3 regions of the Endobacterium panacihumi genome follow, and region 1 is predicted to be linked to each of the others. Evidence: predicted binding sites of a transcription regulator. Region 1 holds the regulator's gene; each other region holds the start of a gene.
The links. Region 1 encodes PhoB, which activates phosphate uptake and scavenging genes when phosphate is short. Its sites were predicted from a motif close to TGTCATNNANCTGTCAT; they were not measured.

Region 1 (4,763 bases):
CGTCCCCTCTCCTGCCCCTCAGGCGGTTTTTTTCAACTGTTCAGCGGTGAGTGCTTCCGCGGCTCGTTCGATACGGGCCAGACCTTCTCGGGCCTCTTCCGCGGTCACGACCAGCGGCGGCAACAGGCGCACGACATTGTCGCCGGCCGGAACGGCCAGCATCTTTTCGTTGCGCAGGCCGGTGACGAGATCGCCGGCCGGAATTTTTGCCTTGATGCCGAGCAGCAGGCCTTCGCCACGAATGTCCTCGATCACTTCCGGGAAACGATCCTTCAGCGCCGCAAGCCCCTGACGGAAGACCAGCGCAACGTCACGGACGTTTTCAAGGAAACCGTCAGCCAGAACGATATCGAGCACGGCATTGCCGCAGGCCATGGCGAGCGGGTTGCCGCCATAGGTCGTGCCGTGAATGCCGGGCTTCATGCCGGATGCGGCTTCGGCCGTTGCCAGACAGGCGCCGAACGGGAAACCGCCGCCGATACCCTTGGCGATCGCCATGATATCCGGGGTAACGCCCAGCCATTCATGCGCGAAAAATTTGCCGGTACGGCCGACGCCGGTCTGAACCTCGTCGAGGATCAGGAGCAGGCCCTTCTCATCACAGATGCGGCGCAGTTCGCGCATGAATTCCTTCGGCACGGGGCGCACGCCGCCCTCGCCCTGGATCGGCTCGATCAGCAGGGCGCCGGTGTTTTCGGTGATGGCGGCATTGAGGGCTTCGAGATCACCAAACGGGACCTGATCGAACCCTTGCGCCTTGGGGCCAAAACCTTCCATGTACTTTTCCTGGCCACCGGCAGCGATCGTTGCGATCGTGCGGCCATGGAAGGCACCTTCGAAGGTGATGATATGGAATTTTTCCGGGTTGCCCTTGGAGAAGTGATAACGGCGCGCCGTCTTGATCGCGCATTCCAGCGCTTCCGCACCCGAATTGGTGAAGAACACCTTGTCGGCGAACGTCGCTTCCGTCAGCCGGCGGGCTAGCCGCTCCTGCTCCGGGATTTCGTAAAGGTTGGAGAGGTGCCAGACCTTCTCAGCCTGCGACTTCAAAGCCTCGACCAGATGCGGGTTGGAATGGCCGCAGGAGGTGACTGCGACGCCGGCGCCAAAATCGAGATATCGCTCGCCGCGTTCCGTCACAAGCCAAACGCCTTCGCCGCGCTCGAAGCGCAGCGGAGCCCTAGCAAACGTGTCGAAAAGCGCGGCTTCAGCCATGGCGACATTCACTCCTTGAAACTGGTGAAAACCAGATGGCGACCCATGTCGCCGAAATTAAAAATGCCGCCTGGACAGGCGGCGCGGGCACTATCGGCATTTCGCTGTGTGCTGTCAACAAAACAGCTTTCAATGCCTTGAAAAGAGCTTTATTGCGCGCGACCGTTACTCGCCTTCAAGCTGTGACATATATGACTCGCTTGACCAGCAAGTTGGGGAAAACACGGAAATCGATTCGCAGTGATTCGCCCGACTCTTGCCACGGAGTCAGCCCCACACTAGGTTAATCGTCAATTACTAGGCTGCATGCGGCGGACTTAGTCACCAAAAGTATAGATGTAGTATTTTCTGGCGGATTCATTCGCCGGAACGGTGACCGATTCAAGCCACGTTCAGCACCTCACGGCGGAGAGATAGCATGAACTGGACTGACGAGCGCGTCGAGCGCCTGACGAAATTATGGGCCGAAGGCCTGAGCGCCAGCCAGATCGCGGCGCAACTTGGAGGCGTAAGCCGTAACGCGGTGATTGGCAAAGTCCATCGCCTGAACCTGCCCGGCCGCGCGAAAGCCGGCGGCAGCACGAGCACCGCACCGCGTCCGGCCAAGCGCGTGGCGTCTTCGGCGCCGCGTCCGCAGAGCAATTTTGCGGCCCGTCCTCAGACCCGTACCGTTCAGCGCCCGGTCGGCGCCACCATGGTGCGCGAAGAGATGGACATGGACGAGACGCAGGAAGTCGCTGTCTACAAGCCGGCCGGCAACATCGTCGTTCCGATCAACCGCAAGCTGGCGCTGACGGAACTGACCGAGCGTACCTGCAAGTGGCCGATGGGCGACCCCCTCAAGGACGATTTCCACTTCTGCGGCGCAGAATCCCCGGACAATTCGCCTTACTGCAAATACCACGGCCGCATGGCCTACCAGCCGGTCAACGAGCGCCGCAACAAGGCTGCTGCCCGCGCCTGATCAGGCCGCGACACACACGAGGACGAGATTGAAAAGCGGGCTTCTGGCCCGCTTTTTTTCATGCCTTCAGATGCGGCATTTGCCTAAGTGCATAGCAGCCTTGCCACCTGAAGGCTTGCCTATGGCAGCTCGAAAACCTATTTAGAGTTCGCGAGGACGACCTCCCCCGTATTGGGCATAAAACACCGGGACGGCCCGGCAAACCCAAGGGGTTGACCATGCGCACAGTGCGCGACCGTATTCGCCATGCCATCAGCTTTGAAGTCATCGGGCTTGCGCTTTTCACGCCGCTCGCATCCTTCGTGTTCCATCTTCCGGTCGAACATGTCGGCGTCGTGGGCATCGTTTCCGCCACCGTCGCAACGGCATGGAACTACGTCTACAATCTCGGCTTCGACCACCTGATGCAGAAGTTTCGCGGCAGCACGCTGAAGACGATGCCGCTGCGTATTGCCCATACGGTGCTGTTCGAGCTTGGTCTGCTGATCGTGCTCCTGCCCTTCATCGCCTGGTATCTGGGCGTCACGCTCTGGCAGGCACTGGTGATGGATATCTCGTTTGCGACCTTCTACCTGGTCTACGCCTTCGTCTTCAACATGGCCTATGACCGGATCTTTCCCCTGCCGGAATGGCGCGAGGCGCAAGCACCTGCAGAATGACAAAAGGCCCGGATGCGATGACACATCCGGGCCTTTTCAATTTCAACACAGATGAAGCGGATCAGGCTTCCATCGAATAACCCGCGCCACGAACGGTGCGGATGACATCCTGCATGTTGGAAAAATTCAGAGCCTTGCGCAGACGGCCGACATGCACGTCGACGGTACGCTCATCCACATAGATATCATGGCCCCAGACGCCATCCAGCAGTTGCGAGCGCGAGAAAACGCGACCCGGTGATACCATCAGGAATTCCAGAAGGCGGAACTCGGTCGGGCCGAGACGCACTTCGCGGGTCTTGCGGTGAACGCGATGGGTCTCACGATCCAGTTCGATGTCACCGCATTTCAGCACGCTGGAGAGAACTTCCGGCTTGGCGCGGCGCAACATCGCCTTGACTCGGGCCATCAGTTCCGGCGTGGAAAACGGCTTGACGACATAATCGTCCGCGCCGGTCGCCAGACCGCGAACACGTTCGCTTTCCTCGCCGCGCGCCGTCAGCATGATGATCGGCAGACGCTCGGTCTCCGGTCGCATGCGCAGCCGCCGGCACAGTTCGATGCCGGACACGCCCGGCAGCATCCAGTCGAGGATGAGAAGGTCAGGAACGCGTTCCTGAAGTCGGATTTCGGCCTCGTCACCGCGCAAAACGGTTTCGACCTCATATCCTTCGGCTTCGAGATTGTAGCGAAGAAGCACGCTCAGTGCTTCTTCGTCTTCAACGACCGCGATCTTGGGTAGCATGTCTTATCTGCTCCGTTTCGCCCGTCAGTCGACGAGCGCACCAACCGTGTTTGCCGTATCGTCCTTGGGACGCTCGCCTTCGAGCTGGGCACCGGTCTTGATGTAATAGATGGTCTCGGCGATGTTGGTGGCGTGGTCGCCGATACGCTCGATGTTCTTGGCGCAGAACAGAAGATGCGTGCACGAGGTGATGTTGCGCGGATCTTCCATCATGTAGGTCAGCAGTTCGCGGAACAGCGACGTGTACATCGCGTCGATTTCCTCGTCGCGCTGGCGGATGATTTCCGCCTTTTCAGCCGAGCGGCTGGCAAACACGTCGAGAACGTCCTTGAGCTGCACCAGCGCCAGTTCGGAGAGATGCTCCAGGCCACGGGCCAGTTTGCGCGGCACGCCTGTGCCCTGCACGGCGATAACGCGCTTGGCGGTGTTCTTGCCAAGGTCACCGACGCGCTCGAGGTCGGCGGCGATGCGCAGCGTGCCGATGATTTCGCGAAGGTCGGCGGCAACCGGCTGGCGCTTGGCGATGGTGACAATCGCCTTGTCCTGGATTTCGCGCTCGGCGTGATCGAGGATGACGTCATCCGAAATGATCTTCTGGGCCAGCGCCGTATCCGAATTGACGAGCGCGCGAACCGCGTCGCCGCACATCTGCTCGGCGAGGCCGCCCATTTCGGAAATGCGGCGGTTCAAATATTTCAGTTCTTCGTCGTAGGCCGAAAGAATATGGGTCGAAACCATTTTTCTGATCCTTGATGTCTGCAGTCAGGGCGATGCGGGCAAAGAGCCCGGATCAGCCGAAACGGCCCATGATGTAATCCTGCGTGCGCTGGTCATCGGGATTGGTGAACATCTTGTCGGTGTCGTTTTCCTCGACCAGCTGGCCGAGGTGGAACATGGCCGTGCGCTGCGACACGCGGGCCGCCTGCTGCATGGAGTGCGTGACGATGACGATCGTGTAATTGGCGCGCAGCTCGTGGATGAGTTCCTCGACCTTTGCGGTTGCGATCGGGTCAAGCGCCGAACAGGGCTCGTCCATCAGGATGACTTCCGGCGAAACGGCAACCGCGCGGGCAATGCACAGACGCTGCTGCTGACCACCGGACAAGCCCGTGCCGCCTTCATGCAGGCGATCCTTGACTTCCGTCCACAGGCCAGCGCGCTGAAGCGAGGCCTCGACGAT
Region 2 (4,763 bases), 980 kb from region 1:
GCGAAAGCAAATATGATCCCAAAGCCTATCACAAGAACGGCTATTGGGGTCTCATGCAGATCAAATATTCGACTGCCAAGTCGATGGGTTACGATGGCCCGGCCAGCGGCCTGCTCGACGCCGAAACCAACCTGAAATACGCGATCAAATACCTTCGCGGCGCCTGGCTGGTGGCCGGCAACAAGAATGACGACGCCATCAAGCTCTACGCCCGCGGCTATTATTACGACGCCAAGCGCAAGAACATGCTGCACGTCCTGCAGTGAGGGAAAGCCCTCTCTTTGGTCATCCTCGGGCTTAACCCGAGGACCCATGGCGCATCCACCGGAGGGCTTGGGTGTGGATCCTCGGGTTAAGCCCGAGGATGACAATCGGGCAGGGTGACGATCTAAACGCTGCCCACCTGTGGCGGCCCGATTATCCTTGTTACCGCACCACCTTCGCTGCCGCCGCAATCAGCTCAAGTACGTTATAGCCGCCACCTGACGGCGTCAGTCCCATGCGCAGCACCACCAGCCCCATCGACGGTACCACCGCCACCGTCTGCCCGTCATGGCCGCTCAGCATGAACATATCCGCCGGCAATCCTTCGGCATCGCGGCCGTAAAGCTTCAGCCAGGTCTGCATCTGTGAATAGCGGCCATCGGATTTCGGCGAGGCCTTGCCCATCATCGCAACCGTGCCTTCCGGCAGCAGGCGTTCGCCCTTCCACATGCCATCGGCCGCCAAAAGCATGCCGAACCGCGTCCAGTCTCGCGCGGTCGCATAAATGTAGGAACTGCCGGCATAGGTGCCGCTCGCATCGGTCTCGAACACCGCGCTTTGCATGCCGAGCGGCGCAAACAGCGCCCGTCCCGGATAAGCCATCGCCGTCGCCTTGTCGCCGATCCGGTCCATCCAGAGTTTCGACAGAAGAACCGATGTGCCGGAAGAATAGGAAAATTTTGTGCCGGGCGAAGCCTCAAGCGGCGTGTCGATGGCAAATTCCGCCATGTCCTGTTCGAGGAACAGCATGCGCGTGACATCCGCCACCGTGCCGTAATTCTCGTTGAAACCGAGGCCGCTTTCCATGGCGAGCAGTTGCGCCAGCGTGATCTCGCCGCGCTCGTCATTTTCCCATTGCGGAAACAGGTTGCGATCAGAATAGGAAAGCTTGCCCTCCCCCACCAGTTTGGCAATCAGCGCCGCATTGATCGTTTTCGCCATCGACCAGCCGATCAGTGGCGTCTTGTCCGAAAATCCATCGCCATAACGTTCACCGAGAATACGCCCGTTCTGCGCCACGATGACGGCGCGCATGCCTGGACCGGTGAAGGCTTCGTTTGCCAAAAGCGAGGTGATGCGCTGATCCGTCTCGATCTTCGTGCCATCGGGAAACAGAACGTCGGCCGGGCCTGATTCGGGGCCGACGATTGGCGGGCTTTGGTTTCGTTCACCCTTGGCAGCCAAATCCTGCGTCACGGCGCAGCCGACATTATCACGATAAATGGCGACCGAAGGCGCGATGAATCCGAAGATCGCCGCATCCACCTTTGCCGCCTGCTCATCGACGCTCACCTGCATCAGCCGCAGCAACGGATGGCCCGGCGCCTGAACATCGACGGCCAGCACGTCCTGCGCATCGCGGCCTGCCAGAAAAACGTTGGAACACACGATCTTGGCGGCATAACCGCTGCCCACCCGCAAAAGCTCCGGCGGCATGGTGACGAGCCAGATCAGGGCGGCGATGAACAATGTAACGACAGTAACAAGGACGATCTTGACGATGCGCATGGCGGGCTCCGATTGCGGCCGCATGCAATCAGGAAACGCCGGCGATGGAAAGAGCCGTGACCGTCACGTTCGTCACATCCCGCGTCATCAAACTGTAGCAGGCCGGGTCTAGAGCCGTTTCAACTCATGAAGAGCAGGAACGACCATGACTGATTTTGCCTCAGAAGCCGGTTATCTCAAGAATGAAAAACTAAAAACTGCCCTGCTCCAGCATAAGGCATTCTCAGCCAAGGGTTTTTCCGAGCGCATGTTCGGCCTGCTGTTCTCCGGTCTTGTCTATCCGCAGATCTGGGAGGACCCGGATGTCGATATGGCCGCGATGGAGCTTGGCGAGGGTCATCACGTCGTCACGATCGCGTCCGGCGGCTGCAACATGCTCGCCTATCTCAGTCGCAGCCCGGCAAAAATCGACGTCGTTGACCTCAATCCGCACCACGTGGCGCTCAACCGCCTGAAGCTGACCGCCTTCCGCCACCTGCCCGCCCATTCCGATGTCGTGCGCCTGCTCGGCCAGCACAATGTCGATGCCAACATTTCCGCCTTCGACACTTTCATCGCACCGCATCTGGACGAGACGACCCGCGCCTACTGGCAGAAACGCAACATTAGTGGCCGCCGTCGCATCGATGTGTTCAAGCGCAATATCTATCGCACTGGCCTGCTCGGCCGCTTCATCGGCGTCGGCCACCTGCTCGCCCGCCTGCACGGCGTCGATCTGACAAAAATGGCGGAAGCCAAATCGCTGCGCGAGCAGCGCCAGTTTTTCGATGACCGCATCGCGCCGCTGTTCGACAAGCCGTTCATCAAATTCCTCACCAGCCGCAAGAGCTCGCTCTTCGGCCTCGGCATTCCGCCGCAGCAATATGACGAACTGGCAAGCCTTGCCGATGACGGCTCGATCGCGCCGGTTCTGCGTCAGCGCCTTGAAAAGCTCGCCTGCCATTTCCCGCTGCGTGATAACTATTTTGCCTGGCAGGCGTTTGCCCGTCGGTATCCGCAGCCGCATGAAGGTTCGCTGCCGACCTATCTGCGCGAGGAACATTACGCCGCGATCCGCGACAATGCCGAGCGCGTGTCCGTCCATCACGCCAGCTTCACCGAGCTTCTGAACCAGAAGCCGGCCGCTTCCGTCGATCGTTACATCCTGCTCGATGCACAGGACTGGATGAACGACGAACAGTTGAACGACCTGTGGACCGAGATCACACGCACCGCCGCCCCCGGCGCCCGCGTGATCTTCCGCACCGCCGCCGAAAAGAGCGTCATCGACGGTCGCCTCTCACAGGCTATCGCCAACCAGTGGACCTACAGCAAGGACCGCTCGGAGGCGCTGAACGTTCAGGACCGCTCCGCCATCTATGGCGGTTTCCACATCTACACCAAGAACGCCTGAGCGAGGCCGGACGGATGGCGGCGGCAAGCGAAAACCTCAACGGTGGCGACAGCGAACACGCGGCCCGCATGGATGGCATGTATCGCTACCAGCGGCACATTTACGACCTGACCCGCAAATATTACCTCTTTGGCCGTGACAAGGCGATCGCAAGCCTTGGCATGGCGGACGGTGAGACGCTGCTGGAAGTCGGCTGCGGCACCGGCCGCAACCTTCTGCTCGCCCACAAGCACCACAAGGGCGCAAAGCTCTACGGGCTGGATATTTCAGCCGAGATGCTGGAAAGCGCCCGCCGTAATTTTCGCAACAAGGCCGAGCAACCGGTGCTGAAAGTGGCAGATGCAACCACGTTCAGCGCGCATGACTTTGGCACAGACGGCTTTGACCGCATCCTGATTTCCTATGCCCTGTCGATGATCCCCGACTGGGAAGGTGCGATCGACGCGGCACTGAAAGCCGTAAAGCCGGGCGGTTCTCTGCATATCGTTGACTTCGGCCAGCAGGAACGCCTGCCCGCATGGTTCCGCGCCGCGCTGCAGGCTTGGCTGATCCGCTTTCATGTGACGCCCCGCGCCAGCCTGCATGAGGCGCTGGAAAAGCGGCTGGCCGACGCCAATGCCGACATGATGTTTGAGGAAATCGGCGGCGGTTACGCCTGGCACGCGATCATCCGCAAGCGCGCCTGAAACAGCCTGACACAATTGTCATCGCCGGGCGCGCCAGCCCTGCTCCAATTTCGCGGTCTATATGCTAAACGGGATTCGGCCATACCAGCGAGCATGGGCGGTCGAAACAGCGCAGCCTCAAGACCGGACCTTTCATGTACCGAGCCCTTCTCGCCCTGGCCCTGACCGCAATGCTGGCCACAGGCTGCACCTCGACTGCAGACCTTCTCGACGCGCCGTCGATCAAGGGTACGCGTTTCAAGGACAATGACCCGCAGGACTTTGGCCGCAATCATCCCGGCACGCACGCGGTGCACGGCATCGACCTGTCGAAATGGAACGGCACGGACATTGACTGGCAGGAAGTGAAAAAATCCGGCGTCGCCTTCGTGTTCATCAAGGGTACCGAAGGCAAGGACCGCATCGATTCCGCCTTCACAACCCACTGGCGTGGTGCGGCCGCAGCCGGCATTCCGCATTCGGCCTATCATTTTTATTATTTCTGCTCGACGCCGGAAGATCAGGCCGACTGGTTTATCCAGAACGTGCCGAAGGAAGCCAACATGCTGCCGCCGGTTCTGGACATGGAGTGGAACCACGCATCCCCCACCTGCAAGCTGAAGCCGGACACGGAAACCGTGCGCGATGTGATGCAACGCTTCATGGACCGCATCGAAGCCCATTACGGCGTGCGACCGATCATCTACACATCTGTGGATTTTCACAGAGACCGTCTGGTCGGCGCCTTCAGCAGCCATCATTTCTGGGTCCGCTCGGTGGCCGCCCATCCGGGCCAGATCTATGCCAACCGCAAATGGACATTCTGGCAATATACGGCGACCGGCATCATTCCCGGCATCAAGGGACCGACGGACATCAACGTGTTCTCCGGTTCGGAAAAGAGCTGGCGCCAGTGGGTTGCTTCCGCCAAC
Region 3 (4,763 bases), 160 kb from region 1:
GGTACGATAAGTCCCGCCCATGAGTTCAGCATGCCGAGATCGGCGACAATCTTGTAGGTGGGCATGATGCGCACCTCGACCGGCAACATCAGCGTGATGAAGATGATCCAGAAGGCAAGCAGGCGAAAGCGAAAGCGGAAATAGACGATCGCAAAGGCGGACAGGATCGATATGATGATTTTGCCGACGGTGATGGCGACGGCCATGATCATCGAATTCATGGCCATCAGCGGATAGGATGGCAGACCATGCGCTGCTGAAGCGCTGGTGAAGATCTGCCGGTAGTTTTCGAGAAAATGCGAGCCCGGCAGCAGCGGCATGGTGGTTGACATCAACGTCTGCGCATCATGCGTGGAGGCAATGATGGCGACATAGACGGGGAAAGCCACGACCACGAAACCGCAAAGCAGAAACGCGTGGGTGAGGAATGTCAGAAAGGGGCGATTTTCGACCATGTTACCGGCTCCTCAATACTGCACACGCCGCTCGACGAAGCGGAACTGGACGAAGGTGAGCACGATGACGATCAGCATCAGAAGCACCGACTGGGCCGAGGACGAACCGAGGTTGAGGCCGAGATAACCGTCCTGATAGACCTTGTAGACAAGGATATTGGTGGACTGCGCCGGGCCGCCACCGGTGGTCGCATCGACGATCGAGAACGTATCGAACATCGTGTAATTGACGTTGACGATGAAGAGGAAGAACGTCGTCGGCGACAGAAGCGGCAGCGAGATGTCGAAGAAGCGCTTGACCGGGCCGGAACCATCGATGGCGGCGGCTTCCATCAGCGTATGCGGCACCGATTGCAGGCCGGCCAGGAAGAACAGGAAATTGTAGGAAATCTGCTTCCAGGCGGCAGCGATGATGATCAGGATCATCGCATGCGTGCCGTTGAGATTGTGATCCCACCTGATGCCGAAGAAGGACAGGTAATAGGGCAGGATGCCGGTGGACGAGTTGAACAGGAAGAACCACAACACGCCGGCAACGACCGGGGCAACCGCATAGGGCCAGACCAGCAACGTCGTGTAGACGCGCGCCGAGCGCATCAGCCGATCGACGGCGACGGCAAAGAGCAGGCCGAGCAACATCGAGATGACAGTAACCGCCACCGCGAAGACTGCGGTGCGCAAAAAGCTGTCGAGATAGTTCGGATCCTGCATCAGCCGCGCATAATGCTGCATGCCGACGAAGACCGTGGAAAAACCGAACGGATCCTCACGCTCGAAGGAAGATTTTACCGCCTGACCGGCCGGCCAGATGAAAAAGACCAGAGTGATGAACAGCTGCGGTGCGAGAAGCACGTAAGGCAGCCATTTGTTCTGGAATGTCGTGCGTTTGGTATCCATGTGTCCGTCCGCCGTTGCTGCACCGCCTGGTTGCGGTACCCTGCAAACAAGGAAAGGACCGGCGAGCGCCGGTCCCCTCCCTCATTTCAAAGCCAATGATCAGTTGGCAGCCTGGAACTCGCGCAGGATGGCGTCGCCACGTTCGACGGCGCTGTCGAGAGCCTGCTTGGCGTCCTTCTTGCCGGCCAGCAGCGCCTGGAACTCTTCGTCCACGACGGTGCGAACCTGAGCAAAGTTGCCGAAGCGAACACCCTTGGAGTTCGGGGTCGGCGTGCCGCGCATGATCTGCTTGATCGAGACGTCGGCGCCCGGGTTCTTTTCGTAATAGCCTTGGCTCTGACCAAGCTCGTAGGCAGCGTTGGTGATCGGCAGGTAACCGGTGAACTGGTGCCAGTCAGCCTGGACTTCCGGCTTCGACAGGTAGGAGAAGAATTTTGCGACGCCCTTGTAGGTCGCATCGTCCTTGCCGTTCAGGACCCACAGCGTTGCGCCGCCGATGATGGAGTTTTTCGGCTCCTTGGTTTCATCGTCATAATAAGGCAGCGGAGCAAAGCCCGGGGTAAAGTTCTTGGCATTGTTGATGACGCCAGCGCGGCCGGCCGACGAGTTCATCGTGATGGCGCATTCCTGGCTGTAGAACATGGTGGCCGCCTGATCGCCGCCGACCGGACCGCCGTACTTGAAGAGGCCCTCGTCCTGCCACTTCTTCAGGTTGGCCCAATGCTTGACCTGAAGGTCGCCGTTAAATTCGAACTTGGTGTCGAAACCGCCAAAACCGTTCTCGAGCGAGCCGAACGGCTTGTCATGGATGGCCGAGAGGTTTTCGGTCTGAACCCAGGTGATCCAGGCAGAGGTGAAGCCGCACTTGGCAGCGCCCGAAGTGACGATCTTCTTGGAGAAGTCAGCAACTTCAGCCCAGGTCTTCGGGGCAACTTCCGGGTCAAGGCCAGCCTTTTTGAAGACGTCCTTGTTGTAATACATGATCGGCGTGGAGGAGTTGAAAGGCAGAGACAGGATATTGCCTTCGGTATCCGAATAATAGCCGGTGACCGGTGCAAGGAAGGACTTGGTGTCGAAAGCTTCGCCCTGGTCAGCCATCAGCTTGTAGACCGGATAAACGGCGCCCTTGGCAGCCATCATCGTGCCGGTGCCGACTTCGAAAACCTGAACGATGGCCGGCTGCTGCTTGGCGCGGAATGCAGCGATGGCGGCCGTCAGGGTTTCCGGATAGGTGCCCTTGTAAACCGGAACGACCTTGTATTCCGACTGGCTTTCGTTGAACTTCTGGGCAACTTCCTCGAGCTTCTTGCCAAGCTCGCCGCCCATGGCGTGCCACCAGGTGACTTCGGTCGCGGCAAGCGACGTGGTTGCAGACAATGCGACTGCGGCTGCAGCCAGAACAAGCTTCTTCATCATGGGAAAGACCCCTCTCCGCCAGTTAATGGTGAGGGAGGGATAGTGGCCTTATGTGACAACTACATAACAGACTCATGACGGAATGATTACAGCGACTTAACCGTCATGCACAGCATTGCAATTGTTTCAGAATACCTCTTGAAAATGTTTGGGAAAACGTCGCGGAAGGACGGCGACGACATCATATCGGAGGCTTAGAAGATGAGCATCACGCCTGCGTGACAACCACTGATCGGAGGCGGAACGGATACGTCTTTGTGTTTCATACCCGACGGCATCGATGGCCAGACCTTCTTCCCGCCGCGCCTTGACCTCCACAAATACAACCAGATCACGCTTGCGGACGATGAGATCGATCTCGCCACCCTTGGTCTTGTAGCGCATGGCGAGGATGCGGTAGCCTTTCAGCAACAGAAAGGCTGCCGCCAGGTATTCGGACCAATGGCCCCGGCGTTCAGCACGACGGCGTTTTTGCCGCCGATCAGCTTTCTGGCTGGCCGGGCTCATCCTCTCCCTTCAGGGCAATGAGGCGCTGATAAAGATCCTTCTTCGACAGACCGGTCAGACGCGCCGCCTCGGCTGCCGCCTTCGATGTCTGCATCGTGGCCGCGAGTTCGCGCAAAAGCACATCTACCTCGACCGCGCCCGGCACGTCATCATAATCCGGCGGACCGACGACAAGCACGATCTCGCCCTTCACCGTGATGTCGTCGCCATTATAATGGTCAGCCAGTTCACCGAGCGTGCCGCGCCGGAACTCTTCGAATGTCTTGGTCAATTCACGGCAGACGCAGGCTTCGCGTTCCCGGCCCAGCACATCCGCGGCCGAGGAAAGCGTCGCGGCAATACGGTGCGGGCTTTCGAAAAAGATCAACGTCGACGGGATTTTCGACAATTCCGCGAGACGGTCGCGGCGGCCCTTTTCTTTCACCGGCAAGAAACCGGCAAACAGAAAGGCATCGGACGGCTGGCCGGAACCGACCAGTGCGGCAAGCGGCGCCGAAGCACCCGGAATGGGCACAACGCGGAAACCGGCGGTGATGGCCAGCTGACCGAGACGGTAACCGGGATCGGAGACAAGTGGCGTGCCGGCATCGGAGACCAGCGCCACCGACTTGCCGCCTTCAAGTGCCGCCAGCAGCTTTGGCCCGACCTCATCGGCATTGTGCTCGTGATAGGCGTAAGGCTTGTTGACGATGCCGAAACGGTCGAGCAGCACGCGGGTGACGCGGGTATCCTCGCAGGCAAGAACATCGGCGCCGGACAGCGTTTCGAGGGCGCGAAGCGTGATATCCCCGAGATTGCCGATTGGGGTTGCGACCAGATAGAGCGCAGGTTCCAGCGGGCGGGCGGGCACGAATGTGTTCGCGACCCGATAACCGCGCATTGCCGTCTTTGTCTCTTCGGTCACTGCGTTCTCACTTTCATTCCGTCTTTTCGCCTTTATGATCGACACGTTGGGCTTCGGCAAGCCGCAGCAAGCTCCGCTTTTCTGTGCGCATCATCGGATGCAACGCCGAAATGGTGCAGCCGCAGACAGTCTCCCTCTTGCGCTTGCGAACAAAACTCTGCCATTTTGCCCGTCCACATCCATCCCCTCCTGGGCGGACGACAATAACATACGGCCCGGTCTCCGGTCCGGCACGGTCGAAAGCGATAGCGTCCATGCGTATTACTCTTGAGCGATCCAACCTTCTGAAATCGCTGAACCACGTTCACCGCGTGGTCGAGCGCCGGAACACGATCCCGATCCTGTCGAACGTTCTGATGCGCGCGTCCGGCGCGAACCTCGAACTGAAGGCAACCGACCTCGATCTGGAAATTACCGAGGGCGTTCCGGCCATGGTCGAGCAGGCAGGCGCCACCACCGTTCCGGCGCATCTGCTTTATGAAATCGTCCGCAAGCTGCCGGATGGTTCCGAAGTGATGCTGGCCACCACGCCTGATGGCGGCTCGATGACCGTGCAGTCCGGCCGTTCGAAATTTTCGCTGCAG

Region 2: the regulator PhoB is predicted to act here: its motif matches at 1,856-1,872, upstream of ACRQ1B_RS04960 (BtaA family protein).
Region 3: the regulator PhoB is predicted to act here: its motif matches at 2,832-2,848, upstream of ugpB (sn-glycerol-3-phosphate ABC transporter substrate-binding protein UgpB).

The regions. Positions count from the first base shown of each region.
Region 1 covers NZ_JBOZRA010000001.1:1,980,652-1,985,414, forward strand. Annotated here, with positions in the region: gene ACRQ1B_RS09875 (aspartate aminotransferase family protein) at 19-1,215, opposite strand; gene ACRQ1B_RS09880 (hypothetical protein) at 1,251-1,502, shown strand; gene ACRQ1B_RS09885 (GcrA family cell cycle regulator) at 1,634-2,179, shown strand; gene ACRQ1B_RS09890 (PACE efflux transporter) at 2,398-2,838, shown strand; gene phoB (phosphate regulon transcriptional regulator PhoB) at 2,900-3,583, opposite strand; gene phoU (phosphate signaling complex protein PhoU) at 3,608-4,321, opposite strand; gene pstB (phosphate ABC transporter ATP-binding protein PstB) at 4,374-4,763, opposite strand, start outside.
Region 2 covers NZ_JBOZRA010000001.1:999,571-1,004,333, reverse strand. Annotated here, with positions in the region: gene ACRQ1B_RS04970 (transglycosylase SLT domain-containing protein) at 1-266, shown strand, start outside; gene ACRQ1B_RS04965 (serine hydrolase domain-containing protein) at 427-1,773, opposite strand; gene ACRQ1B_RS04960 (BtaA family protein) at 1,919-3,166, shown strand; gene ACRQ1B_RS04955 (class I SAM-dependent methyltransferase) at 3,181-3,852, shown strand; gene ACRQ1B_RS04950 (glycoside hydrolase family 25 protein) at 3,987-4,763, shown strand, end outside.
Region 3 covers NZ_JBOZRA010000001.1:2,142,196-2,146,958, forward strand. Annotated here, with positions in the region: gene ugpE (sn-glycerol-3-phosphate ABC transporter permease UgpE) at 1-455, opposite strand, end outside; gene ugpA (sn-glycerol-3-phosphate ABC transporter permease UgpA) at 468-1,352, opposite strand; gene ugpB (sn-glycerol-3-phosphate ABC transporter substrate-binding protein UgpB) at 1,452-2,768, opposite strand; gene ACRQ1B_RS10695 (YraN family protein) at 2,895-3,275, opposite strand; gene rsmI (16S rRNA (cytidine(1402)-2'-O)-methyltransferase) at 3,250-4,155, opposite strand; gene dnaN (DNA polymerase III subunit beta) at 4,434-4,763, shown strand, end outside.